Regions from separate parts of the Sinorhizobium sp. BG8 genome, predicted to be linked through region 1. Evidence: predicted binding sites of a transcription regulator. Region 1 holds the regulator's gene; each other region holds the start of a gene.
The links. The regulator PhoB, encoded in region 1, activates phosphate uptake and scavenging genes when phosphate is short. The targets are predictions, from matches to a motif close to TGTCATNNANCTGTCAT.
Positions count from the first base shown of each region.

Region 2: a site for PhoB is predicted at 910-926, ahead of F3Y30_RS18925 (DUF1045 domain-containing protein). Genes of this name have one in related genera too.
Region 3: a site for PhoB is predicted at 1,270-1,286, ahead of F3Y30_RS02815 (alkaline phosphatase). Genes of this name have one in related genera too.
Region 4: a site for PhoB is predicted at 1,334-1,350, ahead of F3Y30_RS01755 (1-acyl-sn-glycerol-3-phosphate acyltransferase). Genes of this name have one in related genera too.

Region 1 covers NZ_CP044011.1:1,222,953-1,225,151, forward strand. The annotation lists gene pstB (phosphate ABC transporter ATP-binding protein PstB) at 1-212, shown strand, start outside; gene phoU (phosphate signaling complex protein PhoU) at 258-971, shown strand; gene phoB (phosphate regulon transcriptional regulator PhoB) at 1,021-1,704, shown strand; gene F3Y30_RS05665 (GcrA family cell cycle regulator) at 1,810-2,199, opposite strand, start outside.
Region 2 covers NZ_CP044011.1:4,041,491-4,043,689, reverse strand. The annotation lists gene F3Y30_RS18935 (FAD-dependent oxidoreductase) at 1-415, shown strand, start outside; gene F3Y30_RS18930 (PRC-barrel domain-containing protein) at 417-791, opposite strand; gene F3Y30_RS18925 (DUF1045 domain-containing protein) at 987-1,694, shown strand; partial or broken gene puuE (allantoinase PuuE) at 1,798-2,199, shown strand, end outside.
Region 3 covers NZ_CP044011.1:609,251-611,449, forward strand. The annotation lists gene F3Y30_RS02815 (alkaline phosphatase) at 1-1,218, opposite strand, end outside; gene F3Y30_RS02820 (aspartate-semialdehyde dehydrogenase) at 1,612-2,199, shown strand, end outside.
Region 4 covers NZ_CP044011.1:376,327-378,525, forward strand. The annotation lists partial or broken gene F3Y30_RS01750 (primosomal protein N') at 1-201, opposite strand, end outside; gene F3Y30_RS01755 (1-acyl-sn-glycerol-3-phosphate acyltransferase) at 390-1,292, opposite strand; gene F3Y30_RS01760 (tyrosine recombinase XerC) at 1,423-2,199, shown strand, end outside.

The DNA.
Region 1 (2,199 bases):
CCACGGCAAAGGTCGAGGAACTGATCCACGAGCTTCGGGCGAACTTCACCATCGTCATCGTTACCCATTCGATGCAGCAGGCCGCCCGCGTCTCCCAGCGCACTGCAATGTTCCACCTCGGCAATCTCGTCGAGGAGAACGACACCGACAAGATGTTCACCAATCCCGATGACCAGCGCACCCAGGACTACATCATGGGCCGTTTCGGCTAACCGGCGGATCATCCGAGCAGAACATTTGCCCTCGAGGAACCGAACATGTCTCATACCCATATCGTGACAGCCTTCGACGAAGAGCTGAAATACCTGGCGCGCCGAATTTCGGAAATGGGCGGTCTTGCCGAACAGATGGTCGCGGACTCGGTCCGCGCCCTGGTCAATTCGGATCTGGCCCTGGCACAGAAGGTCATCTCGGACGATATCGTCCTCGATGATGCCGAGCGCCAGATCGGCGAGAAGGCAATCGTCACGATCGCCCGTCGGCAGCCGGTTGCCGCCGACCTCCGCGAGATCATGGGATCCATCCGGATCGCCGCCGATCTCGAGCGCGTGGGCGATCTAGGCAAGAACAACGCCAAGCGCGTTATCGCCGTCGCCGGCTCCGGCATCCCGCGCAAGCTCGCGCGTGGTCTCGAGCATCTGGCGGAACTTGCCCTGGTGCAGCTCAAGGAGGTCCTCGACGTCTACGCCTCCCGCTCGCCGGAAAAGGCGAGAAGCATCCGGGAACGTGACGAGGAAATCGACGCGATCTACACGTCGCTCTTCCGCGAGCTCCTGACCTACATGATGGAAGATCCGCGCAACATCACGCCGTGCACGCACCTCCTGTTCTGCGCGAAGAACATCGAGCGCATCGGCGACCACGCGACCAACATCGCCGAGACGATCTACTACATGACGACCGGATCCCAGCCGGAAGGCGAACGTCCGAAGGATGACCATACCGCCTCGGTTGGGGCGATCAACGAATGACCATTCTGGTCTCCCGGGCCAAGCCCGGAAAGGCAGGAAGGATTGCTGAATGATACCCAGAATTGCAGTTGTTGAAGACGAGGAGGCGCTGAGCGTCCTGCTGCGCTACAATCTCGAGGCCGAGGGCTTCGAGGTTGATACGATCCTTCGCGGGGACGAGGCGGAAATCCGCCTTCAGGAACGTCAGCCCGACCTCCTCATCCTCGATTGGATGCTGCCCGGGGTTTCAGGCATCGAGCTGTGCCGGCGCCTGCGCCAGCGGTCGGAAACCGAACGGCTGCCGATCATCATGCTGACGGCACGCGGCGAGGAAAGCGAACGCGTGCGTGGCCTCGCCACCGGCGCCGACGACTACGTGGTCAAGCCCTTCTCGACGCCGGAACTGATGGCCCGGGTCAAGGCGATGCTGCGGCGCGCGCGCCCGGAGGTCGTCTCGACGCTCCTGCGCTGCGGGGATATCGAGCTCGACAGGGAAACCCATCGCGTGCATCGAAAGGCACGGGAGGTGCGGCTCGGCCCGACCGAATTCCGTCTTCTGGAGTTCCTGATGGTGGCGCCAGGGCGCGTGTTCTCCCGTTCCCAGCTCCTCGACGGCGTCTGGGGCCACGACATCTATGTCGATGAGCGCACCGTCGACGTCCACGTCGGCCGCCTGCGCAAGGCACTGAACTTCTCCAACATGCAGGACGTAATCCGGACTGTCCGCGGCGCGGGATATTCGCTCGAGGCCTGAATGCGGCAGGAGCACTGCCCGGTTCCGATTGAGAACGAGGATTTCGTCATCTGAAATGAAAAACGGGCCCGATCGGGCCCGTTTTTCGTTTGATGCGGAAGGAACTCAGCGCGCTCTGCGGCGATCTGCCGAAGGCTGGTAGGCCAGCCGCTGATGGTAGTTGCAATAGGGCGAGTTGTCCGGGGAGTCGTTGCCGCAGAAGTGGAACTCCTCCTTCAGCGGATCGCCGATCGGCCACTTGCAGGTGCGCTCGGTGAGTTCCGTCAGTTCGAGGCGCCGGGACATCGGCACCACGACGTTGCCGGCCGGAACGATTTCCTGCTCGATGTCGAAGTCGACCTCGATCTCTTCCTTGATGACGGTGGCGCCTGCCGGGCGGGCAACCGTGCGCGTCGTCACGCGTGCCGCATAGTTCGGTGCCCGCGGGGCGGATGTCGGACGCTTCGGCCGTGCCGCGGTCGGCGTGCCGCCCGATTTCGCCCGGCCCGGGAGATT
Region 2 (2,199 bases), 1.7 Mb from region 1:
GCCGGTGATCTTCTTCGATGGCCTCTATATTGTGCCGCACGAAGACGGTCATGTGGCAGTCGGCAGCACGAGCGAGAACACGTATACCGATCCGGCAGGCACGGACGGCCAGCTGGAAGGTTTGATCGATGAGGCTCGGCGGGTGGCACCGCTGCTGGAAAAGGCCGAGGTGGTCGAAAGATGGGCCGGCCTGCGACCAAAGGCGATCGGCCGCGATCCGATGGCTGGAAGGCATCCGGACCTGCACAATGTCAGTCTGCTCACCGGGGGCTTCAAGATCAGCTTCGGCATCGCCCACGAGCTTGCACGGGCGGTCATTGCCGGAATCGAGAACGGCAGCCCCGAGGGGCTGCCGCCGTCGTTCGCGGTTGGCTCACACCTCAAGGCTGCAAGCCGCGCGCCGGAGAAAAGATGAATTACATCCAATAGGGCGGCACGCCGTAGTAGTCGTGGATGACCTTGCCATTCTTGCGGTCCCACTCGTACTCCGCTTCGCTCTCGTAGTGCGGTGCGTTTTCAACCTGCTCCTTGGTAACGTCGATACGATAGCCTCCGAGGCTCTCATCGTAGTTGAGTTTGCCCCAGGGCAACGGATAGTGATCGTGCCCAATCCCAAGGAAGCCGCCGAAGCTCAGGACGGCGTAAGAGACGTGGCCGCTCCGCTTGTCGAGGATGAGGCGTTCGACCGAACCTATGTGCCTGCCGTCTGCGCCGTAGACGCTCGTACCCTCGACCTTGTCACTCGCAATGAGCTCCGATGTTTCCCTGATGCTCGCGTCCTGCATGGTCATGAGTGTCTCCTTCTTGTTTTGCTGAAGTAGAACGGGGGGATCCGGCAATTGTTCCCCGCAATTGCAGTGAAACGACAGGCACTCCCGTTCTCCCGATCAGCAGAATTGGTGATGGGCGCTTCGTGAAGCTGTCATGCAAATCACCTAGCCCTTCTCCCCAATGCGAAGAATACGATCCGGGGACGAGGATAACCCATGCGATACGCGATATACTTCACGCCGCCCGTGCACCATCCTTTGTCGGTGGCCGCGGCGGCGTGGCTTGGGCGCAACGCCTTTTCCGGCGAGCTGGTGGACGCGCCGCCCCTGCGTGGGCTCACCGTCCAGGAGCTGGCCTACTATACGGCGCTTCCGCGCCGCTACGGTTTCCATGCCAGCCTCAAGGCGCCCTTTCGTCTCGCGGAGGGAATGACCGAAGCAATGCTGCTCAAGGAGCTCATGCTGTTTGCAGGTGCCATGGAGCCGTTTCATCTGGCGCCGATGGAGATCGTCCGCTGCGGCGACAGCTATGGACTGGCGCCAGCGCTGCCTGATTCCTCGATGAGCCTGCTGGCGGCAAAGGTGGTGCAGACTTTCGATGCCTTTCGCGCGCCTCTCAGCGAGGCGGAAATCGAGCGGCGCGATCCCGACAGCCTCACGGCCCCGCAGTTCGCCAACCTCCACCGCTGGGGTGATCCGCACGTGATGGACGAGTATCGCTTCCAAATGAGCCTCACCGGAACGGTCGGTCCGAGCGACGGGGCCCGTGTCGTGCAGGCGTTGCGCGAACAGTTCGCCGCCGCGGCGTGCCTGCCGCTCGAGGTGTCGAGCATTGCCCTCTTCGTAGAGGAGGAGACAGGCTCGCCTTTCCGGGTCCACTCGCTCCATCCGATCGGCCGCGTCGACAGCCGGCGGATCGCCTGAGACGCTTCGGCCCCCGTTCCAGTGTCCTTTGGATGCCAGCAATTTCGCCTCGACATTCCGATCGCGGATGATACCGTTCGGCGAAACCGGCAAGGGCAGACAGATGGCAGACAAGACTTATCCGCGCGAACTCGTTGGCTACGGACGGACTCCCCCTGAGGTGCGTTGGCCGGGCGATGCGCGGATCGCGGTGCAGTTCGTGGTGAACTACGAGGAGGGGGCGAGAGCTGCGTTCTGGACGGAGATCCGGCATCCGAATGCCTCCTGTCGGAGATCGTCGGCGCACAGCCCTGGGCGGGCCAGCGCAATCTCAACATGGAATCCATCTACGAATACGGGTCGCGCGCCGGCTTCTGGCGGCTGTGGCGGCTTTTCACCAGCCGCAATGTGCCTGTGACCGTCTATGGCGTGACGCTTGCGATGGCCCGCAACCCGGAAGCCGTTACGGCGATGAAGGAGGCAGACTGGGAAATCGCGAGCCACGGCTACCGTTGGCTCGAGTACA
Region 3 (2,199 bases), 610 kb from region 1:
CGCCTGGTCGAGCTCGATCGTCTCGATGACGGCGCGCTCCATATCGAGCGGATGGCTCATCTTGTCGATCGACGCGCCTTCCAGCATCAGGAAGAAGCCGTTCTCGTTCTTGGAAAGGCGATCGAGCGCGGCCTTGGTCATGCTGACCAGTCCCGGCTGGTTCGGGAACTTGTCTACCGTGCCCTTTTTCAGGAACTCGCGATCAAGGGTGACGTCCATGTTGCCGGTATGGAACAGTCCGAGGAGATTGCCGTCTGCCTTGGCAGAGGCAAGCTCGTCCTTGTCGGTCGCGATCGTGTATCCCGCGTCCCGGAACAGCTTGATGTAGTCCTGGTTGTCCTTGCGCTTCGAGCCCGGCGTTTCCTTGCCGAGGAAATAGGCGGATCCTCCACCGAGCACGACTTCCGGCTTCACGTCATAGAGCATACCGACGATGTCTGCCTTGTCGTTACGATTGCGGGTGTGGGATACGACCGCCGCTGGTGTCGCATCTTCCACCTCGGCGGTGGTCACGATGCCTATCGACTTCTTGGTCTGGCGGCGGATAGCCTCGGCGATCGTCTCGACCCTCGGATCATCAAGGCTGTCCTGCGTGCGATCGCCATAGACCCCGATGGCGTTGATCAGCGTCTTGTGTCCCGTCATGTAGGCCGACATGGTGTTGGCGCTGTCAGTATCGATGGAGTTGACGGCGGAGGTGCCGATGAAGGCCATCCGTTCGAGGTCATCCATGTTCAGGCGACCGTTCGCCTTTCCTTCGGACATGCCCTTGGACATGATGCGGGCGGCGGTGCGATGCGCGACCGAAAGGCCATCACCCACGATAAAGATGACGTTTTTCGCCTTGGGCTGCGCAGCCGTGCCGAAGACCTCCCACGAGACAGTCTTGACCTGGTCGCCGGCCTTGACCTCCACCTGGTAGCTGCCGGGCGCCGCGATGACGGCGTTGCGCAGGAGAAGAGCCGATCCCAGCTCCTTGTCCTCCTTACCCTTCTCCATGGCGACATAGGATGCCGTCGCACCGAGCACGCCCTTGTAGTCCTGGCCGTTGACCGTGACCTGGATGTCGTCGGCCTTCACCGGCCCCTTGAGCTCTACCTTGAAGTCGAAAGGCGAACCGGCGAGAATAGTCGCCCGATCAATAGGATAGACCTCCGCGGCAGAGGCCGCGTGACCGAGCATCGTGGCGGCCGCGAGCGTGGTGAGAAGTGTTCGCATGGGGAACTCCCTTTATGTGCATTCCGTCCTGGCAGCTCCTAGCGCGCGGTCGTGACAGCGGCGTGACAGGATTGGTCGACGCCTTGGCACCCTTCGATTTGCGGATCCGCGCCCTTGACTCTACGACAAATCAGCGTATGAGCAGCACTGCAAAAGGAACCCCCATGTATAGCTCTGGTCTTGCCATTGCCGCCATGTCCGCCCCGGCACACGCTGCCGGAAGGGTTTATTTTTGCCGGATCATTTCCAAAACCACGGCCAAAACGACGACGAAAACCGTCTGACGTCTCTGGCCCGCCGCTCTCTCCCCGGTTTGGCCGGGGACAGAAACCCGCGCCAAGGCCGGCGGGTTTCCCCTCCAAAGTCGCGGAGAGAGAGAAAGAGAGCAGGATTATGGGTTTCAAGGTCGCAATCGCAGGTGCCACCGGTAACGTGGGTCGCGAAATGCTGAATATTCTATCGGAGCGGAACTTCCCCGCCGACAAGATCGTCGCGCTCGCGTCCGCCCGTTCGCAGGGCACGGAGGTTTCCTACGGCGACAAGACGCTCAAGGTCTCCAACCTCGACAACTACGACTTCTCCGACACCGACATATGCCTGATGTCCGCCGGCGGCGCTGCTTCGCTGAAGTATTCCCCGAAGATCGGCCAGCAGGGCTGCGTCGTCATCGACAACTCCTCGGCCTGGCGCTATGACGCCGACGTTCCGCTGATCGTTCCGGAAGTCAACCCGGACGCGATCGAGGGCTTCTCCAAGAAGAACATCATTGCCAATCCGAATTGCTCGACGGCACAGCTCGTCGTGGCGCTGAAGCCCCTGCACGACCGTGCGGTGATCAAGCGCGTCGTCGTGTCGACCTATCAGTCGGTCTCCGGCGCTGGCAAGGAAGGCATGGACGAACTCTTCAACCAGACCCGCGCGGTCTTCGTCGCCGATCCGATCGAGAGCAAGAAGTTCACCAAGCGCATCGCCTTCAACGTC
Region 4 (2,199 bases), 850 kb from region 1:
GGGACCGTCACCACCATCGTCCCAGACGACACCGGACACCAGTCGCGGGCCAAGCGGCACCTGCACGATCGAGCCAGGCTCCACCGCCATGCCGTCCGGAACCGCATAGGAATAGGCTTGCGGTGCCGGCATGGGAACCAGCACCGGCACGCTGCGCACGGAAGGCGCATCGCCGAAGAGATCGACCGAATCGCTGCTCATGATCTGCGACCTTGCATGCGCCGGGCCGGGAAGAAAACGGGAAATGCGGAAAGCCAAGCCGCCTCGCGCGCAGGCCGATCGAGGCGCGCACCCTTCATGAAATCGATCCCGATGGCCGGCGTGAAATGCGGAAGCATGCCCTTCCCTACTCATTTCACCGAAACGAGGAAAGGGCAGTTTTCGACCGACTATCGCACGGCAAACGGCGTGTGCGGATCGCGCGCGAGTTCGAAGACGCTGTGGCGCTCGAGTGCGCGGGTGATGTCCACCGGGTCACCATCGAGTTTGTCGGGCGGGATGAGGTTGCCGACGGTGAATTCGAAGCGGTTACCCTTCTTGTTCAGAAGCTCGTGGAAGACGGTCATGTCGCGCAGTTCCGTGGACCACTTCGCCAGCCAGTAGAAGAGCCCCGAATTGCGGGCCTTCATATGGATAGGCAGGATTGGCAGGTCATGCTTGCGGGCAAGTGTCACGACCGAGGTCTTCCACGGCCGCTCCTTGAGCCGCCCTTCGGCCCAGTAGGCAATTCGCCCGGAGGGAAACAGGATGGCAGCCTTGCCGTCCGAAATCGCCCGGTTGGTGATCTGCAGCGTCTCGCGGGTTTTCAGCTTGCTCTTGTGCTCATCCCGCCACTCCACCGGAATGACCATCTCTACGATCCGCGGATTGACGCGGATGGCGTCGCGATTGGCGAAGAACATCATGTCCGGGCGCCGACGCTTGAGCAGGTCGAAGACGGCCACTCCGTCCGCTATGCCGGTCGGATGATTGCTCACGAGAAGAAATCCACCCGTCTTCGGGATCCGCTCTTCATTGCGAACCGCGATCTCGAGGCCAAGAATATCACTCAGGAATTCGAAAGCCTGGTATCCCGGCAGGTTCGCCACCGCATCCGCAAATTCGATCGCACGCCGGTAGTTGAGGATCGTGTAGACGAACGGCCTCAAGGCCGGCCACATCGGATGTCGCACGATGCGCGCGCCGCGCTCGGCGATGAGCGTATCCACGATATGACCCGGCTGGCCTTGCGAGACGAGCGCGAGGGTGTCAGCGAAGTGTCCGATCATCGTTGCCGAATCGCGCCTTGTCATGATGTGCCCGTTCGATTGCCGCCCAGATATGGCAACTCAGTGTGATCCTCAGATGACAGGCGGGCCGTCACCGTTAGCAAATCCCTAACACTGGCGCGTCACTATGACGGCTCTCTCTTTGGGGACCGACATGGATCAACTGCTAATCATCGCGGATTCGGAGCTCATGGCGGAGCGGCAGGTCTGGCTTGACGCTCTCGCCGAGGAACGCCGCCTGTCGGAAAACACGCTGACGGCCTATGAGCGAGATACCCGGCAGTTCCTCGGCTTTCTGACGGGTCATCTGGCGGGGCCGGCGAAACTTCGCGACATCCGCGAACTGCGCCCTGCCGACCTTCGTGCGTTTCTTGCTTCTCGCCGGCGCGACGGAGCGGGCGCGCGTACGCTCGGCCGCGGCCTTGCGGGCCTGCGTTCCTTCCTCCGCCATCTCGAAAGAAAGGGTCTCGTCAATGCAGCGGGTGCAGCGGCGGTCCGCTCGCCGAAGCAACCCAAATCACTACCGAAGCCGCTGACCGACCGGCAGGCGCTCGCCGTGGTCGATTCCGGCGAACAGCTGGCCGACGAACCCTGGGTCAGCCAGAGGAATGCCGCCGTTCTTGCCCTTCTCTATGGCTGCGGCTTGCGAATTTCGGAGGCTTTATCGCTGACGCCAGCGGATTTTTCCGGCACGCCCACTTCGCTGCGCATCGTCGGCAAGGGCAACAAGACGAGAATCGTTCCTTTGATCGAGGCGGCGCGCAAGGGCGTGACGGATTACATCGCCCTCTGCCCGTTCCAGCTGGCGGCCGAAGGGCCACTGTTCAGGGGAGCGCGCGGCGGACCACTCCGGGCGGCGATCATACAGCGCGAAATGCAGAAGTTACGCAGTGCACTCGGCCTTCCCGATACCGCCACGCCGCACGCGCTG